Regions from separate parts of the Peribacillus sp. Aquil_B1 genome, predicted to be linked through region 3. Evidence: riboswitches for the same ligand, from Rfam matches in the RefSeq annotation. Region 3 holds a riboswitch; each other region holds the start of a gene.
The links. A riboswitch is a leader RNA that binds a small molecule or an ion and turns the genes downstream of it on or off. The one in region 3 is predicted to bind preQ1.
Positions count from the first base shown of each region.

Region 1: it holds a riboswitch for preQ1, as region 3 does, so the genes downstream of both, MPH60_RS21570 (QueT transporter family protein) here and MPH60_RS02360 (VUT family protein) in region 3, are expected to answer to the same signal.
Region 2: it holds a riboswitch for preQ1, as region 3 does, so the genes downstream of both, queF (preQ(1) synthase) here and MPH60_RS02360 (VUT family protein) in region 3, are expected to answer to the same signal.

Region 1 is NZ_JAKXEE010000004.1:48,218-56,201, forward strand. Features, by position in the region: gene MPH60_RS21555 (cadherin-like beta sandwich domain-containing protein) at 42-1,568, shown strand; gene MPH60_RS21560 (PAS domain-containing sensor histidine kinase) at 1,620-3,251, opposite strand; gene MPH60_RS21565 (TVP38/TMEM64 family protein) at 3,366-4,022, opposite strand; gene MPH60_RS21570 (QueT transporter family protein) at 4,146-4,631, opposite strand; PreQ1 riboswitch class I at 4,638-4,682, opposite strand; gene MPH60_RS21575 (YbaK/EbsC family protein) at 4,854-5,375, shown strand; gene MPH60_RS21580 (hypothetical protein) at 5,513-6,325, shown strand; gene MPH60_RS21585 (DUF3892 domain-containing protein) at 6,407-6,703, opposite strand; gene adhP (alcohol dehydrogenase AdhP) at 6,978-7,984, shown strand, end outside.
Region 2 is NZ_JAKXEE010000004.1:114,160-122,143, forward strand. Features, by position in the region: gene qoxB (cytochrome aa3 quinol oxidase subunit I) at 1-990, shown strand, start outside; gene qoxC (cytochrome aa3 quinol oxidase subunit III) at 990-1,586, shown strand; gene qoxD (cytochrome aa3 quinol oxidase subunit IV) at 1,588-1,872, shown strand; gene MPH60_RS21875 (YfmQ family protein) at 2,138-2,587, shown strand; gene MPH60_RS21880 (BA3454 family stress response protein) at 3,081-3,338, opposite strand; gene MPH60_RS21885 (EamA family transporter) at 3,463-4,299, opposite strand; PreQ1 riboswitch class I at 4,453-4,498, shown strand; gene queF (preQ(1) synthase) at 4,603-5,103, shown strand; gene MPH60_RS21895 (aspartate kinase) at 5,307-6,653, shown strand; gene MPH60_RS21900 (nitroreductase family protein) at 6,874-7,434, opposite strand; gene MPH60_RS21905 (ABC transporter ATP-binding protein) at 7,882-7,984, shown strand, end outside.
Region 3 is NZ_JAKXEE010000001.1:468,705-476,688, forward strand. Features, by position in the region: gene queE (7-carboxy-7-deazaguanine synthase QueE) at 1-290, shown strand, start outside; gene MPH60_RS02330 (DUF4260 domain-containing protein) at 343-690, opposite strand; gene MPH60_RS02335 (TetR/AcrR family transcriptional regulator) at 742-1,311, opposite strand; gene MPH60_RS02340 (hypothetical protein) at 1,657-1,941, shown strand; gene MPH60_RS02345 (HD domain-containing protein) at 1,988-2,974, shown strand; gene MPH60_RS02350 (SRPBCC domain-containing protein) at 3,126-3,566, opposite strand; gene MPH60_RS02355 (SRPBCC family protein) at 3,592-4,077, opposite strand; PreQ1 riboswitch class I at 4,339-4,381, shown strand; gene MPH60_RS02360 (VUT family protein) at 4,432-4,974, shown strand; gene MPH60_RS02365 (hypothetical protein) at 4,996-5,145, shown strand; gene MPH60_RS02370 (PadR family transcriptional regulator) at 5,834-6,154, opposite strand; gene MPH60_RS02375 (alpha/beta hydrolase) at 6,465-7,211, shown strand; gene MPH60_RS02380 (DUF421 domain-containing protein) at 7,326-7,984, opposite strand, start outside.

The sequences.
Region 1 (7,984 bases), on a different contig from region 3:
TGGCCCTATCATGTTTGCAGGAATTATAGGAGGGAAAGGCATTGCTAAAGAAGGGATTAAAAGAAAAAAGTGTGAAGGTGATCTTGGTTGGTTCCCTTGTGGGGATGGGAACATCCATCTATATGCCCGAGGCAAGGGCAGCGGAAGGCACTTCTGTCATTCAGGAAGAGGCAAAAACGGTAAATAGTCTTTCAAAGCTAGAAATAGAAGGGATAGCACTGGATCAAAAATTTTCAGAAGATGTACACGATTATAGTTCGGCAGTGGGGAATGATGTGGAAAAAATCACATTGCTTGCAGCAAGTTCTAACGAGAATGCAGCCATATACGTGAATGGTCTAAAAATGACAGAGGGGAAGGTGAAGGACTTACCGCTTCAAACTGGTATGAATACGTTTGAAATCACCGTCAGCGATGGGGAAAATGAAACGTTTGCCTATACCCTCAATGTCGAAAAACTTGAAAGTGATGATAACCTTTTAACATCGATTGGATTATCAAAAGGCTCATTTACATTCGATTCTAAAGTGACAGCTTATAATGCTTCAGTTGAAAATGAAGTCCAGTCCATTACAGTAACTCCGACATTGAGTGACAGTACCGCAATTGTAAAGGTGAATGGAAAGGATGCAACCGGTGCAGGTGTAAAGGTTACCCTTCCAATCGGTAAGACAACGGTGAAGATTATCGTTACAGCAGAAAATGGAGATGAAAAAACATATACGCTTACGATTACACGGGCGACAGAAACCGAATCGAAAGATGCTCCTAAAGAGAGTGAAGTTCAAAAGGAGCCTTCAACAGAAACAAGTAAAGCTCAACCTTCATCCGAAAAGGGGAATAAATCTTCTTTAACATCAGCAGAATCCTCGGATAAGGGGAGTAAATCATCATTAACATTAGTGGAATCCTCGGATAAGGAGAGTAAATCATCATTAACATCAGTGGAATCCTCGGATAATCTAAAACCAAGCAGTGGTGCCAGCCAAGTACCGAAAGCACAGCAACTTGAAAGTAGTTCAACCCAAAAACTGAAAACGGATTCTATAGAGAAGGTAGCGTCAGCAGATTCTTTAGGCAAGGAAGGCAATAATGCACCAGTGTTGAACAATCTGACTGTATCAACCGGAGTATGGAACAAATCTTTTGAATCTAATGAGCATACCTATCATATCGAGGTCGATAATGATATTTCTTCAGTCGAAATGGATGCAGCGACAAATGCCAGCGGAACAACGATTGAATATGACGGTGAGAGCAGTAAACAAGTGAAGATCAAGGATAAAGCGAAGACGGCCATTTCCGTTACCGTATCAAAGGATGGGGAGCGCCGGACTTATGTCCTTGTTTTTGAAAAGGATATGGAGGTGGAGATGGATGAGGAAGAAACCGTGGATGATGTCAAAACAAAAGAAGCTGAAGTTGAGGCAACACAAATGAGTACGGCTGGCAAGAAAGTGAGTGATACATCCAATGAAACAGAAGGCCAGGTTAATGTGAAACAGCCTGTCGAGACTGTGTCATTCTTTGGGAATATAAAGGATTTCTTCACCTCCCTGTTTAAATAGGATCGTACTGAATCCTGCAAAAAAGGACAAGGTTTAGGCTTGTCCTCGGATTCAAAATTTTATGGGCAAAATGATTTGGACCTCGGTTCCGTGGTTTAGTTCGCTGTTAAAGCGGACCTTTCCCCGATGCGCCTCGATGATTCGACAACTGACTGTCAGTCCTAATCCGGTTCCTTTTTCTTTAGAAGAATAGAAAGGTTCACCAAGATGCTTTATCCGGTTTTTTTCAATTCCGCTTCCATTATCTTTGATGGTGATGGAAAGGTTATGGTCCATGCGTTCGAAATCAATCCAAATATGATCGGCGGATGCCTCCATTGAATTTTTGAGCATGTTTATGAAAACTTGTTTTAGTTGGTTTCCCTCACATAATAGAAGCGGTATTTCGTTTTTAACAGATATTGATATTTGGGTGGGGTACGAGTCCGCCTCCGGTTTCAACAAGGTTTTGACATCATTCATCAGGTCGATGATTTGATGTTTGCTGAATGGAAGTTCCTGTGGTTTTGCCAGAACGAGTAACTCGCTTACAATAAGATTGATCCGGTCCAACTCACTTAACATGATTGTGTAGTAATGTTCATAGGGATGGTCGCTCTTTTTAAGCAGCTGGACGAAACCTTTTAAAGAAGTCAGCGGGTTTCGTACCTCGTGGGCCACACTTGCGGCAAGTTCGCCGACTATCGATAATTTTTCGGTTCTTCTTAAGCGTGCTTCGGTTTCCCGGATTTGAGTGACTTCTTTAGCATAAGTAATGATTCCGACTAAATCCTCGCCAACCATCATCGGGACAAACGTACAAGAAAGTAAGATGGGCGTCCCGTACTTCGTCAGAAATTCTATATCTTTCCCTTTTTTGATCCCCTTATGATTTTCCATGACATATTGGCAAGATGTACGGATCAATTCCGCGTCTTCTGCGGAGAAGTTCAAATTAATGAATGAGGCTCCATGTATTTCTTCCTGTTGAAAGCCTGTTACCGTTTCAAATCTAGGATTCACGGTTGTGATCATTCCATTTAAATCAAGCATCAGCATCGGATATGGGTTGTGTTCAAACAATGATTTATAGCGTTGTTCACTTTCGAATAATTGATTCTCCGCGACAACCCTTTCAGAAATATCCCTGCCAATGACGACTAAGCCTTTTCGTGAACCATCCTCATTGAACAAGGGAACCTTGATTGTATCAAAGGTCTTGTGATTTCCATCGGGAAGAGGGATGATTTCCTCACACCGTGTGATTTCCCCTTTTACCCACGTTTCTTCATCGGAAACTTCACAGTAGATCAACGACTCTTTATAAAATTCCGAGTATTCTGCGAGCTCACTGTCTCTTTTTCCCTTATAATCTACATGCTCCAATTGAAATAATTGCAGCCCGAAGGTATTGGATTCAAGCCATCGGCCATCACCATCCTTGAAGTTAACGAAATCCACCATTGAATTGATGAGTGTACGCCGACGTTGTTCCGCTTCTTTTAATCGTTTGAATTCTTCCCTTTTAGCTAAATAAAGATATAAGACCAAGCCTATCGATAAAAGGAAAACAAAGCCTTCCACTCTTTGAAGTTGAATAAAGACCTGTTTGTTTTGGATATTTGTAATTAAAAAGTAGTCGAACACGACTAATGTAAGAATCCCGGATAGGATATATATTGCTAAGATGGAGCGTTTGGACATGGAGATTCTCCCTGATTTTAAGACATTACAAAGGTAAAATTACATACACATTTTAACAAACTATCGGAAAAAAATATATGCAGAATCCTAAATAAAAAAACAGGGCCAATGTGGTCACCTGTTTTTTCTGAAGAAGGTAAGTTTCTTTTTCTTTTTTGCACGCTTATAGATAATGAAAAATAGTAAGAAGAGGAGTGCGAGTGCAGCTAGCGTATATTGGTTCATTTCAACAGATAGCAGTCCATAGGGAATCAGCGATAGGAAGAAAAAGTATATAAGGTTGCCAAGGGCCGTCGCTAATAAAAAATCCTTGTACGTGACAGTGCTGACTCCAGCTGCCAAGTTAATTAAGCTTGTTGGGATAAGCGGGAAAATCCTGCCTGTAAAAACGTACATGAAGCCATGCTCCACAACGGTTTCTTGCCACTTTTCGCCAATCTTCTTTAAGAGAAGCTCCTGAAACCAGTTTCTTGCTGCATAAAAAATGAATCCTGAGGCAACAACACTTGTAAACCAACTCCATAGATAGCCATATATGAATCCGAATATCGTGACATTGATAGTCAGGAGCAAAATTAAGGGGATGATTGTAAAAGAATTTTGTACAAACATCAATACGAATGTCACAATAAATGTAAGCAAAAGGTTTTCCTTCAATATGCTAATAACAGAATCCAGGTCACTTTTCCAAACCAAAGTGAACAGCTCTGCATTAGAGTATATAAATATTGCAATTACAAGTAGACCGATTATGGTCAGGACTTTTTTCAAAGGGCCACCACCATTCTTACTATTAGTTTATCATTTTCGAGTTCATTGGTGAAAAAAAAGAGCTGCCGCATCATGCAGACAGCTCTTTTCCATTATAGTGGCTTAACGGTTCGAAGATTCCTTTTAAAGCCACTTTTCAAACTGAATTCTTTTGTTCATTCCATAAATGATTGGCGCTCCAATCAGGAGGACAACGAACTCACCGACAGCCGTGGTCATCCAGCTTAGCCAGAATGGCAAGCCAAAGGCAAGGTTCAGTTCAATTGCAATTAAAAACATTGTGAACGTGAAAAAGATAATCGTGGCGATCATCCGTCCTTTAATGCCTTTTATGAAACGAGAAACATAAATGACAAGCAATAAGGCGAGCAGGGATTGCCCCACTCCAAAAATCAAATCATATGGCACCATCGGTGAAAAGAGCAGATTCGATATGAAGACTCCGCCAACGATACCGTAGATATACTTTTTATTGAATACAATCAGATGATTCAGCATTTCCGGTACACGGAATTGGAACATCTCAAAAGCTATTGGTTTAAACACCAATGAGACCGCAACATACAAGGCAGCCAATAACCCGTTTATCACGAGTGTACGAACATTCATTTTACTCTCTCCCTAGTTTTTTATCGTGGGATGGTTACGAACCACGTGTAGGCGTTTACCCAATGTTTAATAGTATCTCATGTAAGCTTGTTTCGTCAATTTGTAAAGAATGGTTTTAATTTATAAGTTTCCAAGCAGGAGTAAGTAGTGCAATGGGATTTTGATTTATTGCAATGAAGGATGATATTATTTCAATATGTATGTCAAAGGAGTGAATATAATATGTCGATCGAGAGTGTCAAAAGCCATTTTAAACAATGGAATCGGGAAGGCGACGTAAAGGAGTTCGAAACATCGAGTGCTACGGTGATTGAGGCAGCGGAAACCATCGGTGTTATACCAGCGAGGATTGCTAAGACTCTTTCCTTTAAAGGGGAAGGTGAACACGCGATTTTGGTGGTTGCCGCAGGGGACGCCAAAGTGGATAATAAGAAATTTCGTCAGACATTCGGCTTCAAGGCACGAATGCTTGCGCCTGAAGAAGTGCTTGCACAGACAGGCCATGCAATCGGAGGAGTTTGCCCGTTTGGTCTGGCAAACGATTTAGCTGTTTTTCTTGATGTATCGATGAAGCGCTTCGAGTCATTGTTCCCGGCTTGCGGCAGTGCGAACTCTGCAATAGAACTTACACTCGCTGAATTGTTTGAATATTCAGGTGCGAAGGATTGGGTGGATGTTTGTAAGGGTTGGGAAGAAAAGGGGAATGAGGAAACGGCAGTAGGCAATGCAGTTGATGGCATTTGATTAATGGTTGCCAAAAAATTAGATCCACATGATTGGGATTGAGTCCACTGCAGTGGACTTTATTTGTGGGGGCCGCATGCATTTCTATGATTAAAGCGGAAAAAGGGCAGAAAGTGTTCCTGAGCGGAGGTTGAAAGATGTTAAATGGAAGCGAAAGAAAAAGCAATAGTAGCTATCTTAGTCTTAAAACTCTTTATGAAGAAAATATAACGGTTAAGAGCATTGCCCAGGAGCTTGAGTTTTGCCATAAAAATGATCTGGCACTGGATATTCAGAAAGCATTGGAAAAAAAGAATTTTGATATATTGGCAGTCCAAGATCAAGGGGAAATCATCGGTTATATCGAAAGACAAGAACTAGGTGAAGGAACTATTTCTGAATATTTGAAAAACTTTTCACCAAGGGAAATGGTTTCGGATTCAACCCCTTTGATCCAGCTTCTCCATATTTTTAAGAATAAAACAAGGGTGTTCGTATTGGAGAATAATTCAATTAAAATGCTGATTACCCATGCCGACCTTCAAAAGCCTCCGATCAGGATGCTGATATTCGGATATATTACCTTATTGGAAATGAGGATGAGTGATATCATCCTGGATAGATTCGGCGATGGCAGCTGGTATCCAATGATCAGCGAAGACCGTTTAGAAAAGGCAACCGAATTATATAGAAGGAGAATCGATAAAAATGAGGATATCAATATAATAGAGTGCCTGCAAATCAGTGATAAATTCGATATTATACATAAAGATAAAGAATTGAGGTGCTTCTTCCAAATCCCGTCGAAAAGTAAAGGGAAGAAGGATGCGAACGCCATCCGGAAATTACGGGATAAGATTTCCCATGCTAATGAACTGGGTCTGGACATGTCATGGATGGAAATCATCGAGGTTGTCGAGTCCTGCGGCCGACTGCTCGAAATCTCTGAATCCTATCCTTACGAAAAATAAGATCCGGCTAATCATGCTGGTTCTTTTTTAGCTCATCCAGACAGAAAAAAACTGCCCATATCAGGCAGTCTCCCCGAAAATTCAAAACTCCGGCAGTTGATCCAGGTTATTTTCTTTTATCCCATCGGGCTCACTCCGCAATATGTCACGTCCATATTTATGAAAGACGTCAACATTGGCAAGGTTGCCCGCCTTTGCTTCCGAAAGGGCTGTGGGGTAGTCGAGTTCGCGGCCGGAGTTCGTCTTGATGGCGATAATATTGTCCTCTTCATTTTTCCTTACAGCGATGATTTCTTCTTTTCCTGCTGAATCAGGTTGGTTTGCTTGCGGTGTTCCCTGCTGTTTATATGATTCATAGGCTTTTTCAAATTGGTCCATGTTTTAGACACCTCCTATTTATAGGGTGAGCCATTTTTTCTGCAATATACAAACCGGATTTCGTCCAACTTGAGCCGTTAATTCGTCCAAATGGGCCGATTTTTCGGCACTTTTTTTTGTGATTGTTGTCTTCTTGGCCTTTTTGCAGTGGCATGGCACTTGCATCTTGTAAGTAGTAGTAAGAAATAATATCCACTGGATTAAGGGAGGAAAATGGATCATGAATGTAAAACAAGGGGCAAGCACTGTAAATAAGAAACAACAGGTCAAGACAATGAAAGCGGCGGTCGTCAATGAATTTAACCAAAAACTTGAGATTAAAGAAGTTCCCATCCCAGAGTTGGAATATGGTGAGATATTAGTGAAAATTAAAGCATGTGGCGTGTGTCATACCGACTTGCATGCGGTACATGGTGATTGGCCGGTAAAACCCAAGCTTCCGCTTATCCCCGGACATGAGGGTGTGGGCATTATAGAAAAGGTGGCAGAAGGCGTAACTTCCTTGAAAGTAGGTGACCGTGTTGGGATCCCATGGCTTTATTCGGCTTGTGGCGATTGTGAATACTGTCTGACCGGAAGGGAAACGCTTTGCTTGGATCAATTGAATGCAGGCTATTCCGTGGACGGTGGGTATGCTGAATATTGTAAAGCACCCGCCAAATATGTGGTGAAGGTTCCTGAAGGGCTTGACTTTGCGGAGGTTTCACCAATTTTCTGTGCAGGTGTAACGACCTATAAAGCGCTTAAGGTATCAGAAGCAAAGCCTGGTGATTGGGTAGCGGTTTATGGAATTGGCGGATTGGGACATGTTGCCCTGCAATATGCGAAAGCGATGGGCTTTAATGTCATTGCTGTCGATATTCAAGATGATAAGCTTGATCTTGCAACGGAACTTGGGGCGGATTACACGATTAATGGACTGAAGACCGATCCTGTACAGGCTATAAAGGATAAAGTTGGCGGTGTGCAGGCATCCATTTCTGTAGCGGTTACGAAAAAAGCTTTCGAACAGGCTTACAGTTCAGTCAAGAGGGGCGGGACACTTGTCGTAGTCGGATTGCCGAATGATGAACTTCCAATCCCGATTTTTGATACAGTGCTAAATGGGGTAACTGTAAAAGGGTCAATCGTCGGCACGAGAAAAGATTTACAGGAAGCTGTTCAATTTGCGGCTGAGGGTAAAGTCAGAACGAATATAGAGACGAGGAAACTTGATGAAATAAATGATGTGTTTTCAATGATGGAAAAGGGAGAAATCAACGGACGCATCGTATTGACGTT
Region 2 (7,984 bases), on a different contig from region 3:
TCTACTCTATCTTTCATTGTATGGGCTCACCATTTCTATACAATGGGTCACGGTGCAATGGTTAATGGTATCTTCTCGATTACCACGATGGCAATTGCCGTCCCGACCGGTGTTAAGATTTTCAACTGGTTGTTCACACTTTGGAAAGGTAAAATCGTATTTACCGTTCCAATGCTTTACTCTTTAGCTTTCATTCCGATTTTCACGCTCGGTGGGGTAACAGGGGTTATGCTTGCAATGGCAAGTGCTGACTACCAATACCATAATACAATGTTCTTAGTAGCTCACTTCCACTACGTTTTAATCCCTGGTACTGTATTTGCCGTACTAGCCGGTTTCACGTACTGGTGGCCAAAAATGTTCGGTTTCATGTTGAGCGAAAAAATTGGGAAATGGTCGTTCTGGTTCATTACAATCGGCTTTAATGTAACATTCTTCCCGATGTTCATCACTGGTTTAGATGGGCAGGCACGCCGTATGTATACGTACTCTGAATCAACAGGGTATGGTCCATTGAATATGCTCTCTTTCGTTGGAGCGATTGGCTTGGCAATAGGTTTTGCACTTATTGTGTACAATATCTATTGGAGCACTCGTTATGCGTCAAGAAATATTTCAAACGATCCATGGGATGCACGTTCTCTAGAGTGGGCTACACATACACCAATCCCTGAATATAACTTTGCAGTAGTGCCAACAGTTGACTCTACAGAAGCATTCTGGGATTCAAAGAAAAAAGGCTTTAAGTTATTTGGCGGTAAAGTAGAAAAAATCCATATGCCAAATAACAGTGGTGTGCCGTTTATCATGAGCTGTATCTTCTTCGTTTGGGGCTTTGCGATGGTATTCAGCATGTGGATCATTGCAATCATTGCAACGATCGGTATCTTTGCTTGTATGATTCACCGTTCATTCGAAAAAGATCACGGACGTTATATCTCTGTTGAAGAGATCGAAGAAACTGAAAATAAATTGCGAGGTGCTAAGTAATGAAAATAGATAACTCGCTGCCACTAGAATATAGCACGGAAGAAAATCGCTTAAAGATTTTTGGATTCTGGATTTTCCTAGGAGCAGAAATAGCTCTTTTCGCTACACTGTTCGCCACTTATTTTGTATTAGTTGATGGAACTGGAAATGGTCCAACGGGAGAACATCTTTTTAAACTTCCAACCTTGATGTTCCAAACAATCTTTCTTTTAACCAGTAGTTTTACCATAGGTCTTGGAATCAATGCAATGAGACTTGGCAGACAGAAAGCAACGATTGGTTTCTTCATTATCACCCTTATTCTTGGTTTAGGCTTCTTGGGAGTCGAAATTTATGAATTCGTAGAGTATGTTCATGAAGGAGCAACCATTCAAACAAGTGCTTTCTTATCTAGTTTGTTTACATTACTAGGTACGCATGGAGCTCACGTTACACTTGGTTTATTCTGGGGAACCTTCATCGTCATGCAGATCAAAAAGCGCGGTATGACTCCAGAAACAACAAACAAGGCTTTCATCTTTTCACTTTACTGGCATTTCTTGGACGTTGTCTGGATTTTCATCTTCAGTTTCGTCTACCTGAAAGGAATGATGTAATATGAAAGAATTATTCCCACGGGGCCAAGTTATGGGATTTGCGTTTTCTCTAGTCCTGACTTTGGTCGCACTATCAGTTATTATGTATGATCTCTCACTAAAAATGGCTATGATCATCCTTCTTGTTACAGCTTTCATGCAAGCTGCACTGCAATTAGTTATGTTTATGCACGCAGGTGAGTCTGAAGATAAAGCATCGATTTACACAAACGTTTATTACGGATTGTTCGTTGCATTGGTTACAATTTTCGGTACAATGCTAACAATGATTTGGGGATATCAATAATCGATTCCGGAAAAGCTGGGCGTCTTGATGACGCCCGGTTTTTTTGTATTTTAATAAGTATAAATTTGTTAAGAAGGATTTTGATGCATTTAGTTTAGTATAACCATTTCGGAACATTATATTTATAAAGTGGAAATTTGTACAATGTTTTACCAAAGTAAAACGTTAATAGAACGGACACATCTTCTAAGAAAAACTGCCTGCCATATTGATATAATAAGTTATATAAGAAAGAATTAATTTAAAATGTAGCGGAGATGATGAATTGACATTACCGGTTTTGATTTTGACAATTATCTTAAGTTTGTTAAAAATATTGGTTTCCTGTCTTCCAACCGATGCTGTTAATTGGATTATCAGCAAATTTAAAATACACTCAGAAATTAGTGGCGGGAATGCGATCGTATCCTTTGACGGAAAACGTTTGGAAGGTGATGAAAAAATTCAAGTTATTAATCATTTTAATAACGCCAGATTTTTGAAGAAAAATCATATATTCCCGGGTAACGAGCAATTGTTTTTACATCCAGAGGACAGTGGGACTCCATTAGTCATTGATACTAAAAAAGGCAAAATTGATGTTAAGTTATTTGTGTACATTTACAATGACCGCGTGGATGTAGTTAAACAGTTCAAAAAGAAACTCATTTCTTATAGTCTGTTTTCCGATAACCTCCAAGAACGTTCCATGCCATTAATAAGAAATTTAGTTTAAAAGAACATTAAGAGGACGTTCCTTAAAAGAACCTAAAATCAAAACAATGTTGATTGGAACGGAAGGTTGCGAGACTCCTGCGGGAAAAGCGCTGAGGAGACTCCAGCTCCCGGGCCGCCCGCGAAAAGCGAGTGCCTGGAGTGGGAATCGGCGTTCGAGGTTTTATAAACCTTCATAAAAACTGAGACATACTTGATTTTCATCGAGTTTGTCTACAGTCTGAAAGAAGGCCCTTAAAAAGACCGTCTTTTTTTATAAGTCTTTTATTGTATAATCCCATTTCATTAAGGTGCTTAGTTCATTAAATAAAATTATAAATTACTTGTTATTCAGAGGTTAACGTACACAAACTGACGACTGAATGTTAGTGTCTTTGTGTTTTTTAGTAGGAGGGAATTGCTGCAAGAGGGTCTTTCATCGTGCATATGAAAAATATTTCGGATATGATTTAATGGTAATAAAAAAGCAGGTATCTATTGCGATGCCTGCTTTTTTATGCTTTCCATTGCTTTTCAACTTGATGAAGGGCTTGTTGTAAAATTACTTCATGATCTGTACCCGGTTTAGTAAGGACGTTAGTTTGATAAGATTTTCCTTGGAAATCAACTGTTACTGTAACTTTTACCATTATGCATCTTTCCTTTCTTGATTCAGAATTAAATGAGGTGGTTGTCCCTATTTCTTTAATACCCGTGGCAGAGGATTTTTCAAACATTTCAAAAGCTGTAAAATCTAAAGAATTAATATTCAAAATTATCTGATATTTTTATGGATGTGTCAACACTTTTTTTTACTACCTCATTTCACGGTTAAATAAAAAACGACCTGGCTTTTACAGATGGCAGCCAGGTTGATTTTTTATAAACGAACTATATTCATATTTTAGTTAAAATAATACCGATTAATGCTGCAAGAACACCGGCAATTTGATAGGTTTTTAGTTTTTCCTTGAATAAATAACATCCAGCGAATACGACAACTAAGCAGTTCAGGCTGACGACAGGAAAAATAATGCTTGCGATTCCGGTGTTCAATGCAAAGAAATAACATCCATAGCCTATCATGCTTAAAAAACCTACTAATGAACCGATTTTGACTTCCTTTAGCTTGATTTTTTCTTTTTTAAAGGCCAGAGCCGAAAGAAGATAAAGCATTCCGCCTCCATACATCGATACTAAGATATCAAGGGAGTTTAAATGAAGACGTGTTGATGTCGTCATTAGAATTCCGAGCACACCAAATGATAAGATGGAGAGTAATGTGTGCATGATCCAAGGGACATATTGATGGTTACCTTTGGCGTTAGGTGTATACTGGATGACTAATGTAGCGAGAAACATGCAGACTATTCCACTCCACTGCAAGGAAGAAATATGTTCGTGAAAAATTAAAGCTGCACAGAGTATGGGGAATATTGCATTCGCTGCGATTAATGGTGATGTCAAGCTTGCCGGCCCTTTTTCAAAGGCGCTTGCCATCTGGATGTTACCATTAGCGTTCAGTACACCAATTGCTGCACCAAGCATGATGGACAGCCAGTTCAGTTGCAAACCATCCATAAATACTCCATAAACAATGGACAAAATAAAAGCTGAAAAATAAAAGAAAAATTGGATATGTATCTTGGAATAGCCTTTTCCGCTGCTCCATTTGAAAATGCTGTTATTGATTCCGAAACATAAGCTGGTGATGAGTGCTGCAAAAATCCACATGTGTATATTCTCTTCTTTCTAATAGGTTGTACTGCTTTTTTCATTTTAAACTGAAAATATAAACGAATCAAACCCAATTTAAGAGAGTTGCATTGACAGATTGACTATTTTTTTTTATATTTACTAAGACAATTTTAAAATATTTCCCGATAAACGGGAGAGGTTCATAGCATCACCCTCTTAAAAAAACTATGGCTTTGATATTTTTCGCGAATCAACCATATCTTTGAGGAGATATGGTTTTTGTTATATAGAGGCCCATTTTATGAATCTCCCTGAAACGTGGGATTAGGAGGACTTTTCATGTCTGGAAGAAAAGAAGAAGAATTAAAAAAAGATATCACACTGCTTGGGAATCAAGGAACAAAATATACATTTGACTATGCGCCTGAAATCCTTGAGTCATTCGATAACAAGCATCCGAACCGGGATTATTTCGTCAAATTCAATTGCCCGGAATTCACTAGCTTATGTCCGATAACGGGCCAGCCGGACTTTGCTACCATTTACATCAGCTATATTCCCAGTGTGAAAATGGTGGAGAGCAAGTCTTTGAAACTTTATTTATTCAGCTTCCGCAATCACGGTGATTTCCATGAAGACTGCATGAACATCATCATGAATGATTTAATCGAATTGATGGATCCTAAATATATTGAAGTCTGGGGCAAGTTTACACCTAGGGGCGGAATTTCCATCGACCCTTACACGAATTATGGAAAACCAGGTACGAAGTATGAGGAAATGGCGGATTACCGCTTGATGAACCATGACTTATACCCGGAAACCGTGGATAATCGCTAAAGAAAGGGAGAGACAATGGGCATATGCCCGTTGTCTTTTTCTTTGTTTTAGCCATTCTTGATCAGCCTTCATGATGATTTGTCCTTTTTAAAAATACAAATGTCCTTCTATAATGGAATTTCCACTTGATTGTTTCGAGAAAAAGCGTAATAATAGGGAGAGTTGATTTTGACAGAATATTTACGAAAATAGGGGATGTCTAGATGAAAGTTGCAAAGTTTGGTGGAAGTTCACTTGCGTCAGGTGAACAGTTGAGGAAGGTATTCGAAATTGTGGTTTCTGATCCAGAGAGAAAGATTGTAGTCGTTTCGGCTCCAGGGAAACGCAATTCCGATGATATAAAGGTGACGGATTTATTGATTGAAGCTGCGGAACAGCAGCTGCGCGGGGATAACGGAGAGCATTTGATAGAAGATGTCGTATCCCGCTATGCGAGCATTGCTGAAGAGCTGGATATATCGGAGAGTGTCATCACTGGGATTCATGAAAATTTAATGGCACTGCTGCATGCAGACCAAACTAATCCGAAGCGCTATCTGGATGCCTTGAAGGCCAGCGGCGAGGATAATAATGCGAAGCTGGTCGCAGGCTATTTCCAAAGCCGTGGTGTAGAGGCGCAGTATATAAATCCAAAGAAGGCCGGCTTGATCGTAACGGATGAAGGTGGATTTACCAAGGTGCTGCCAGAGTCTTATGATCGGTTATATGCTCTGCGTGATGAGCCTGGAATCGTAGTATTCCCAGGGTTCTTCGGTTATACGTTAGATGGTGATGTGTTAACTTTCTCAAGAAGCGGGTCCGATATTACTGGTTCGATTCTTGCGAATGGGGTCAAAGCTGATTTGTATGAGAACTTTACGGACGTTGATGCCGTTTACGCGGTGAATCCAAATGTGGTTTCCAATCCGAAGGGAATCCGGGAATTAACCTATCGTGAGATGCGTGAGCTTTCTTATGCAGGTTTCTCGGTATTTCATGATGAGGCGCTTATTCCGGCATTCCGTGCGGGAATACCTGTGCATATCCAGAATACGAACAATCCGGCGGCACAAGGGACCCGCATTGTGAGTACACGGGATAATACGAACGGGCCCGTTATTGGGATTGCGAGTGATAAAGGATTTTGCAGCATTTACATTAGCAAATATTTGATGAACCGAGAAGTTGGTTTTGGCCGGAAACTGCTGCACATCCTTGAAGATTATGGAGTTTCATATGAGCATATTCCATCAGGCATCGATGATGTGACGCTAATTCTAAGGCAGGACCAGATGAAAGGTGAAGCCGAGAAGAAAATCATTTCCCGAATCAAGAAAGAGCTTCATGCCGATGAAGTGAATGTGGAGCATGATCTTGCCTTGATCATGGTTGTAGGGGAAGGAATGCGTCATAATGTCGGTACAACGGCAAGAGCGTCAAAAGCCTTGGCCGAAGCTAAGGTGAATATTGAGATGATCAACCAGGGCTCTTCGGAGGTAAGCATGATGTTCGGTGTGAAAGGGCATAACGAAGAGACGGCAATTCAGGCGTTATATCACGAGTTCTTTTGAGTATCGGCGTACAGGGACCTCGTTGAAATGAAAGGCACCCCATTGTTAGACATCATTTAACAAGGGAGGTGCAGTTTTCCTCTAAAAAAGAATAATTTATATAATCATCTTTCAGGCATTATGATAACCGGAATGCAACATTTCCCCGCTAATCATTGTGTTTCTCATAAAATATAAAAGGAAAGCCTCCAATTTTCTATTTGGAGGCTTTCCTTTTATGTTAGTCCATAATGGTCAGGAGTTGATTGATCGCGTTCCTTGGACGCGGGGCAGGGATCATATCCGGATAGCCAACGTGAAGGCTGCCGACGATCTTCTCGCCAGGTTTCACGCCTAAAGCTTCACGAAACTCGATGCTGTGTATCATGCCGTATGTTTCCCATATCATCCCGATTCCCTGTTCCCAGGAAAGCAGGCTGAAATTCTGGATCAAGGCACTTGTAGCCGCATAATCTTCTTCACGTGTCAGGGGATTCGGATTCTCTTCCATGATCACTGCGACAAACATCGGTACACCTATAAGTTTATTATATCCTCGCTGTCCGGCTGCTTTTTTCTTTTCAGGGTCCTTCTCTTTGCCTTCCATGAATGCACGGGTTGCTTCTGCGAGTTTTAAGCGGCTATCACCTTGCACTAAGACGAAGCGCCAAGGTTGGGTCATTTTATGGTTCGGTGCCCATGTTGAAGTTTCCAATAATGATTGGATGGTATTGATAGGAACAGGAATGTCCTTAAATCGTTTGATGCTGCGCCGTTCTTTAATGATATCTTCTAGTTTCATGATCATCCTGCTCCTTTATTCATATATGTAAGTTTATAGTTGAAAAAAAATAATCCCCGGCTGCCTAATATGCTTCCAACGTGAATAAATTACTTGAATAAAGAGGGGGCAATATTCTAGTGACTTGCATTCGCTAATGAGCATATAATTTTACTAGGCACAGAGAAGCCGGGGCGACATTGTATCTATGTACAATATCAAAAGGGTACGATAAGAGAATATCGTAATTGCTTATCAAATTTCAGAGATCGATAATGAAATTGAAAATCATTATCAATTAGAATTTTCGCTTATTTCCTGTTATTTGTCAAGGGTATTTATAAAAAAAAATCAAGATATTTACCAATCTCTTAAAACAGTTAAATTCTTTTAAAAAATCTGTATAAAAATGTATAATGAGAGGATAAAAAAATGCTATCTACATAAGAAGAATCGAAGGTGTCATAGATGAAAAAATTGTCCTCTTTTCTTAAGCCGTACTGGCTTTTGATCATTCTTGCTTTATCCTTAATGATTGTCGAGCTCGGGGTAGAGCTGTTACAACCTTTAT
Region 3 (7,984 bases):
ACCTTGATAATCGAAATCCTGAAAACCATGTCTCATTGAAGATCGTCGTCTTTAACGAGGAAGATTATCAATATGCCAAACATGTACATGGTCGTTACCCGGAAATTCCTTTTTATCTGCAGGTCGGCAATGACGACAGCAGGACGGCGGATGATCTTCAATTGATCAGCGGTCTTTTAAAGAAGTACGAAGAGTTAATTGATAAAGTGATAGCGGATGATGAATTGAATGATGTGAAAGTGCTGCCCCAGCTGCATACCTATATATGGGGAAACAAGAGGGGCGTATAAACAAAAGAGACGGAGGCAGTGTGAAGTGTAATCACACTGCCTTTTAAGCTTATTACAACCTTTGAATGTGTGTAGCTTTGAAGGATGATGTGTATTTAAGACCATATCCAAATAAGCGATCCATTCCAATATGCGCGGTCCAAATCAAACCAATCAGCATCCATGCATCCGACTTTAGAAAAATGGCTAGCAAAATCATGAAAATGGACAGGGTATAAGTATGAAATACGTTATAAACCTTTGCTCCAATCCGATCATTGATCAGATAGGCCAGCATGGAAACATCAGGCGATAAAATCAGTAGAAGGAAAATCCACCAGCTGAATTCATATGACGAATAGATGTAAATCACTGTTAAAAGGACCATGAGTCCTTCAATATGAATGAATTTCTTTACCATATTAAAACCTCCAAAGTCTATTTGACCAATGGTCAATAATATTCAAAAGAATTATATGATGTTCCTAATGATATTTTTTACATGAAAATAAGCTAAGCCTTTTACATCTTGATAAGTTAGCTCAGAATTAATATAAAAAGTTATGAACCCGTGAAGAGAAAGAAAAATCGACCATATGGATGCAGGATTCAATTTATTGTCCGTTAGGTCCGTCAGGGACTGGATTAGCTTTTCATAGGTTTTATTAGAATCAAATTGAAGTAATTGCTGAATTTCCTTTTCCTTCGATAAAAACATGATGGAATAATGATTTTGTTGGGTTAAACCGAACTCCAAGAAGCACAATAAAATCTTTTCCATTTTTACAGAAGGATCATTTTCCGACATGATGATCTCATCGATTAAATGATTCAATACGGAAAAATCCGTTTTTACCAAACTATAAAATATTTCCGCCTTATTTTTAAAATGATAATAAATGGCTCCATGGCTGCAATCCAATGATTTAGCCAATTGCCTCATTGAGACATTCGAATACCCTAACGTTGCAAAAAGGCTTCTAGCTTCATTCAACACCATTTCCCTGGATAACTCTTTACCTGCCGATTTCCTTGGCGACATCTCGTCACCTCCTTATTTATTGACCACTGGTTAATTAGGATGATAACTCACTAATTCAGAAATGTCAATTATTAGATTAAATTACAAAACCTTGTTATCAAGAGTGAACTTTACCATCTGAAAAAATGAGAGCAAAGGTGAGGTTGCAGGACATTGCCTATGGGTTATTCCCCGCAACTAATTAACTTAAATACTAGTGGGTACGATATTGCCGTATCCATAGCAGCTCAATGAGACAGGTAATCATAGGAAAAAATGATCGTTCTATTCATGTTACTTTTTTTACCTACAATACCTTTATATGTTATAATAATGGGATTATTAGCGTTGTGAGGGGATGAATAAATGAAAAAAAATTTCGGTATTTTGGTATCAATTTTCATAGTCTTGACCGGCTTTTTTTTATTCACTAAACCTTATAAAAATAAAACAAACTCTGTAGAAGACTTTATTAAAGAGTATCCACGAGATCAGGTAATAATACATGAAATGATGATCATAGAGGGAGTTGATGAGGACAATCCGGATAATATCGATTTGAATGATGAAGAGGAATTGGAAAAATTGGCAAAAAGGCAATATGAGCAAAGTCAAAAGGGGGAAATAATTTTTACAGAAAAAAATCAGTGAAATCACCTACCTGTTATGAGTAAACGAATGGGGGAGGCGGCAGTTATTGATAGTTTTGGATAGTATCTATGGGGAACACATTGTAGAGGGAGTTCTGGAAGAGCTGATAGTAAGCAAACCGATCCAAAGATTGAAGGGGATACATCAAGGCGGCGCAAGTTATTTAGTTAATGAGAAGTGGAATGTCACACGATTTGACCATTCAATTGGTGTGATGCTTTTAATAAAAACGCTTGGAGGTTCATTAGAGGAACAAATTGCGGGCTTGCTGCATGACGTATCCCACACTGCATTTTCACATGTCATTGACTTTGTTCTGGATTGTAAGGATGAAGATTATCATGAAAAGATATATGATCAAGTCATAATGGAATCCGAAATCCCATTTATGCTGAAGGAATATGGATATGATTGTAAAGTCATTTTTCAATCAAAATGGGAATTGCTTGAACAGCCAGCACCTGAGTTATGTGCCGATCGCGTAGATTATACTCTCAGGGATATGTATCAATATGGACATATCACAATCGAAGCCATTAAAGAATTTCTACAACATGTAATCATAATAAATGGAAGGATGTATCTGGATAATATTGAATCGGCGGAATGGTTTGTGAAAACGTATTACAGCGAAGTTATTGATTTTTTCATGAACCCACTTAATATATATGGCTATGATATCTTGGCAAAGACCCTGAAAGTGGCTTTAGCTAAAAAACTGATCAGCCTTGATGACTTACTCGGTACAGATGAAGAAGTTATGTCCTTGTTAAGCTTCACTGAAGACCATGAAGTTCAACGCTTGTTAAAACGAATCCATGGTAACGTAAAGGTGAAAGAAGATCAAGTGGAATACGATTTACATCTGAAAAATAAAATGCGTATGATAGATCCTTCTGTAATTCAAGGAACCCAATTAGTAAGAGCATCCAGTTTATCAGAAAAAGTAAAGAAGATGGGAATTGAAGCCTATAAAAAAGCTTCAAAGGGCATGTATCTAAAAGTGATTTCCGATTTCAAACCATACGGATAGTAAAAAAACTCAAGGGTGTCATCCTTGAGTTTTTTCTCGGAAACATCTAAGTATCCTCCCGAATAAAAATGAGTTGATTTAGACAATCGACATCTAGAAAGGAGCTAGAATAACGGATACCTTATACATCTGAACCAGTACCCTTTAATAATTAAAAAACTAATGAGGCTCTCAAAGTAGTAACGCCATTTTCCAAATAACCCTTTAAACAGGTCAATGTATAAACCCAACCTTCCTTTTGTCCGATCATTTTGTTTATTATTTCAGGGTCGTCTTCACTCAATCCTGATTCGTTTACTTCAATAATTGTACTCGTATTATCCAACGCTTTTAGTGTAATGGTAACAATCGTTTCTTGATTATTTCCGCCCCACGCAAACACGATTTTCCTGTTTTCCTCGACTTCCACTACATTAATAACCACCTCAGCATCGTATTCGTTGTATCTCAATGTAAGTGTCCTGCCTTGTTCCCATCTTTCTGAACTGGATGAGAACCAGAAATTCCCGATTTTTTCAGGGTTCACTATGGCTTCAAATACTTCATTAGCTGGCTTGATTATCTTAAATTTCGTAATTATTTGGGTATCCATACTTCCACTCTCTTTCGATTTGTTTTTATTGTTTTCCATTTTCCCAATCTACTGATATTGGCGGCAGAGTCTGTCCAGTTTCAAGCAAGCTCTTCAGGTTACTCAGTATAGCTGGCCATCCATTATTCAAGCCTTCAAAGGTATTGTCATCATATACGAAATCTGTCTCCAAAAGCTCCTCATGCCTAACGGTTAACTTTACAGTCGAATCATCCATTTTCTGTAATTCAAAAGTGACCTGGGTAGGCTGCTCGCGAGGTGTTTCGTCTCCTGCCATGTTCCATGTAAACGAGAGCAGGTTTAGCGGCTCACACTTAAGTACATTCCCATGATCAGTAATCCGCCCATCTTCGAGTAAATATTTAACGCTTGATCCTTCTTGCCAGTCAGACTGTACTTGCAATCCGAAGTGGTATTCCTTCGTGACTTCACCACTCGTCAGGGCTTCCCAAAGCTTCTCTGGTGTGGTTGCGATATAAATAGGATAAACAAACGTAGTTTTTTCCATCATTCTATTTCCTCCTTGCGTTTTATACCTCATATCAAGTTCGCAGCATCTCTCTACCAATGATTGTCCGCTTTTCATATACCACCGGTCAAGCGGTTTTCTACGACAGAAATCGGCAAAGTCATTGCATTGAAGTAGATTTGAAGTGCATGGCTAATACCAAACGATATACGCAAATACATACTAAAATTGACCATATGGAAACTTCTTGATTTCCAATCGTTTTCAAGCTACGATAAATAAGGAAAATGATAATCCGCTCGGGCGGAAGAGGTTCTAGCTACCCTCTCAAAAAAACTAAGGAGAACAGTGCTCTTTCTTAGGGTGCTGTTTTTTCTGTATAAGGAGAAGTAAGAAATGTTAAGAATTTTATTGTATTTGGTATCCATCATCACGGCGAATGTGGTTACAGCAGCTTTTGCGCCATTACATTTTGGCATGTTCATCATTCCGATGGGTACATTGCTAATTGGGGGAACCTTCATCTTTCGAGATCTGGTTCAGAATAAATTCGGCCGCACAAAGACCTATATATGTATCGTCACTGCACTTATTCTATCTGCGTGTGTATCATTTTTATTAGGAGATACGTTATTGATTGTATTTGCTTCCGCATTATCGTTCGTGGTCGCAGAAACAGCGGACACGGAAATCTATACCCGATTAAAGCTCCCGATGAGTTGGAGGGTGTTTTACAGCGGGATCGTTGGAGGGTTTTTCGATTCGGTAATATTTGTCGTGATTGGTCTAAGTCCATTGGGTGCCAATATATTACCATGGGAAGCAGTACCCGCTGCGGTCATCGGCCAAATCATCGTGAAAACCATCATTCAGTCAATAGGTGCCGTACTTTTGGGACGAATCAACGTAGAACTGGAGAAACGTGTAGTCTCCAGTTAAATGCCAGGAGGGATGCACTACATGGATGGAACAAAAAAAGAAAAAGATAAATGCTATTGTCTCGAGGCGTTTCGTGAAAAATACGGCCCGCATGTTCAAGGAGAATGTATGAAGCTCTCCTGCGCCAATTATCGTAAGCATAAAGGAATAGACAAAAAAGGACCAAATTAGGTCCTTTTTTTGCGTGAACAGAGTAACTCACCAGAAAACGAGCAAAATCATGGGTGCAGTGCACATTCACGAGTAAACGGTGCGAAATCAAGAGAGCAGCCCGAATTCACGAGTAAAACAGCAAAATTCACGAGTAAATAGCCTAAACTCACGAGTAAAAGTGCAAAACTCACGAGTAAAAGTACGAAATTCACGAGTAAACGGTGCGAAATCATGAGTTCAGCATGAATTCACGAGTAAACAGCCCAAACTCACGAGTAAACGGTGCTAAATCAAGAGTTCAGCATGAATTCACGAGTAAAAGTGCGAAATTAACGAGTAAACGGTGCCAAATCAAGAGTTCAGGATGAATTCACGAGTAAACAGCCCAAACTCACGAGTAAAACAGCAAAACTCACGAGTAAAACAGCAAAATTCACGAGTAAAAGTACGAAATTCACGAGTAAAAGTACGAAATTCACGAGTAAAAGTACGAAATTCACGAGTAAACGGTGCAAAATCAAGAGTTCAGCATGAATTCACGAGTAAAAGTGCAAAACTTACGAGTAAACTAGTGCGAAATCAAGAGAGCAGCCCGAATTTCACGATTAAACAGTACTAAATTAAGAGTGCCGCCCAAACTCACGAGTAAAACATAAAAAAAGCTTCCTGCACCGTTCTATTGGGGCTAGGAAGCTTTGTATTTTGTTTAGAATAGCTCTGTGCTTTTTCGAACTAATTTTTCGAGGGTGAAAAAGCATTCTCGTTTCCGCTCTAGTTCGGTTTGTCCATTTTCGGTGACATGATAATATTTCCTGCGGCCTGACTCGGACTCTTTCCAATGGCCTTTTATGAATTCTTTTTTTTCTAACCGTTTAAGGGCGGGGTAGAGGGTGCCCTCACTAATTTGATATTTGCCCATGCTCATTTCCTTCAAGATCTTCGTGATTTCATAGCCGTATAGCTTTTTTTGTGAAAGAAGTGAAAGCAAAAGGAGGTCAATGCTTCCCTTCATTAATTCTTTATCCAAATAAATTCTCCTCCTTTTCATTTTTAAAGTGTAATACGTTGTACATCGTATCACAAGGTGCATTTTACTTTTCTTAAAAAAAATGGTTAAATGACGATTGCTAAATAAATTTAATCATAGTAAAATGTGCTTCGGAACGGATGAGTTGTGAAGAGTGTGGTAAGGATATTATATACATGATTTAATTGTTTTAATGAAAATACGGAATAGGATAGAAGATTCCCTACTCAAGGGGTATTAATTGATTTTTTTTTGAAAATCATTTAGATTCTATTTATCAACAAGAGCAAAGAAAGAAGGTCCTAGATAGATGAAAGTGAAAGCACCTGAGCCATTCACATATATTGGTGGAAAGAGAGCTGTTCTTTTACTTCACGGGTTTACCGGAAGTACAGGAGATATGAAGAAATTAGGGAAATACTTGAATGATCTTGACTATACTTGCCACGGACCTCTTTATAGAGGGCATGGAGTGTCTGGTGAGGAATTAGTTCAGACTGGTCCAAAGGAATGGTGGGAAGATGTAGTTAATGGCTATAAATTCCTTAAAGAAGAAGGCTATGAGGAAATTGCAGTTGTAGGAATTTCTTTAGGAGGAGTTTTCTCATTAAAAGTGGGAATTGAATTGCCTGTAAAAGGGGTAGTTTCTATGTGCGCTCCGACGCAAGGGAAAAGTATCGAACGACAAAAGAACCGCTTGCTCAATTATGCACAGGCTTATAAGAAGTTTGAGGGCAAAGACGCAGACCAAATTGCTGCTGAAGTGAAGCTGCTGGAAGAAGAGCCTATGCCTCAACTAAAAGATGTGCTGAATATTATAAATGAGACAGGTGAAAATTTAGATTTAATCACATCACCAACTCTTGTTTTACAAGGGCGCTTGGATGATCCCGATTATACGGAGAGTGCGACAGCGATTTTCAATGAAGTCGATACGCAGCATAAACACTTGATATGGTATGAAAATTCAGGCCATATTATCACATTGGGTAAGGAACGTGAGCAGGTGTATGAAGATGTGTATAAGTTCTTAAATACACTGAACTGGTCGGAATAATAAGCGAGTTTGTAAATCCCCTTTAAGTTAAACGTGTAAAATGCCTGCATTCATATGTAGGCTTTACATAATGCTTGAGGGGATTTTATTTTTGGCTGAAAAGTGTTTTTGCATCTATTTGTAGAAAAAGACCTTTAAGTTATCGTTATTATCAAGAGTAGCCAATAAAATATCGTTCACATCGGCATTATATGTTATTTTGATTCTGTTTTTAAGCCATGCTTCGTCTTTGCCGCCCCGATTTAATTCTTTAGAATCGATCTTCCCTTCTTTAATAATCGTTTTAGGAAAAGCGAAGGCATTTGTTGCTAGGTGCATATCTGCTGGGGTGACAGCTTCATATTGAGGATATAAGAACAATGAAATGGTACCACTCGGTTCCCATAGTGCGAGAGATACTTTTTGAATATCTTCGACTTTTTCTTTTCTTAATTCCGATAATAAAAAATCGATGGAGATTCGGGCCCTTGCTAAGCTTTTGTAAATGATTTGCCCATTTTCGATAAGTGGAAAGGGGGCAGAGTCAAAAAACCTTCGGATTTTGCCCCATTTAAGACCCGTAAACACACTAATTATATATAAAATCACTAAAACAAAGGTCGTAATCATTGAACCCTTTAAACCTAACTGTTCATCTGATAAAGGGTGGGCAAGAATGTTTCCAATAATTAATGCCATTATGAAATCAAGTAATCTTAACTGGGAAATGGACCGTTGCCCCATCAATTTAACTGAAAAAAGTAAGAAGAAGAAGGATATAATGGCTCTTAAAG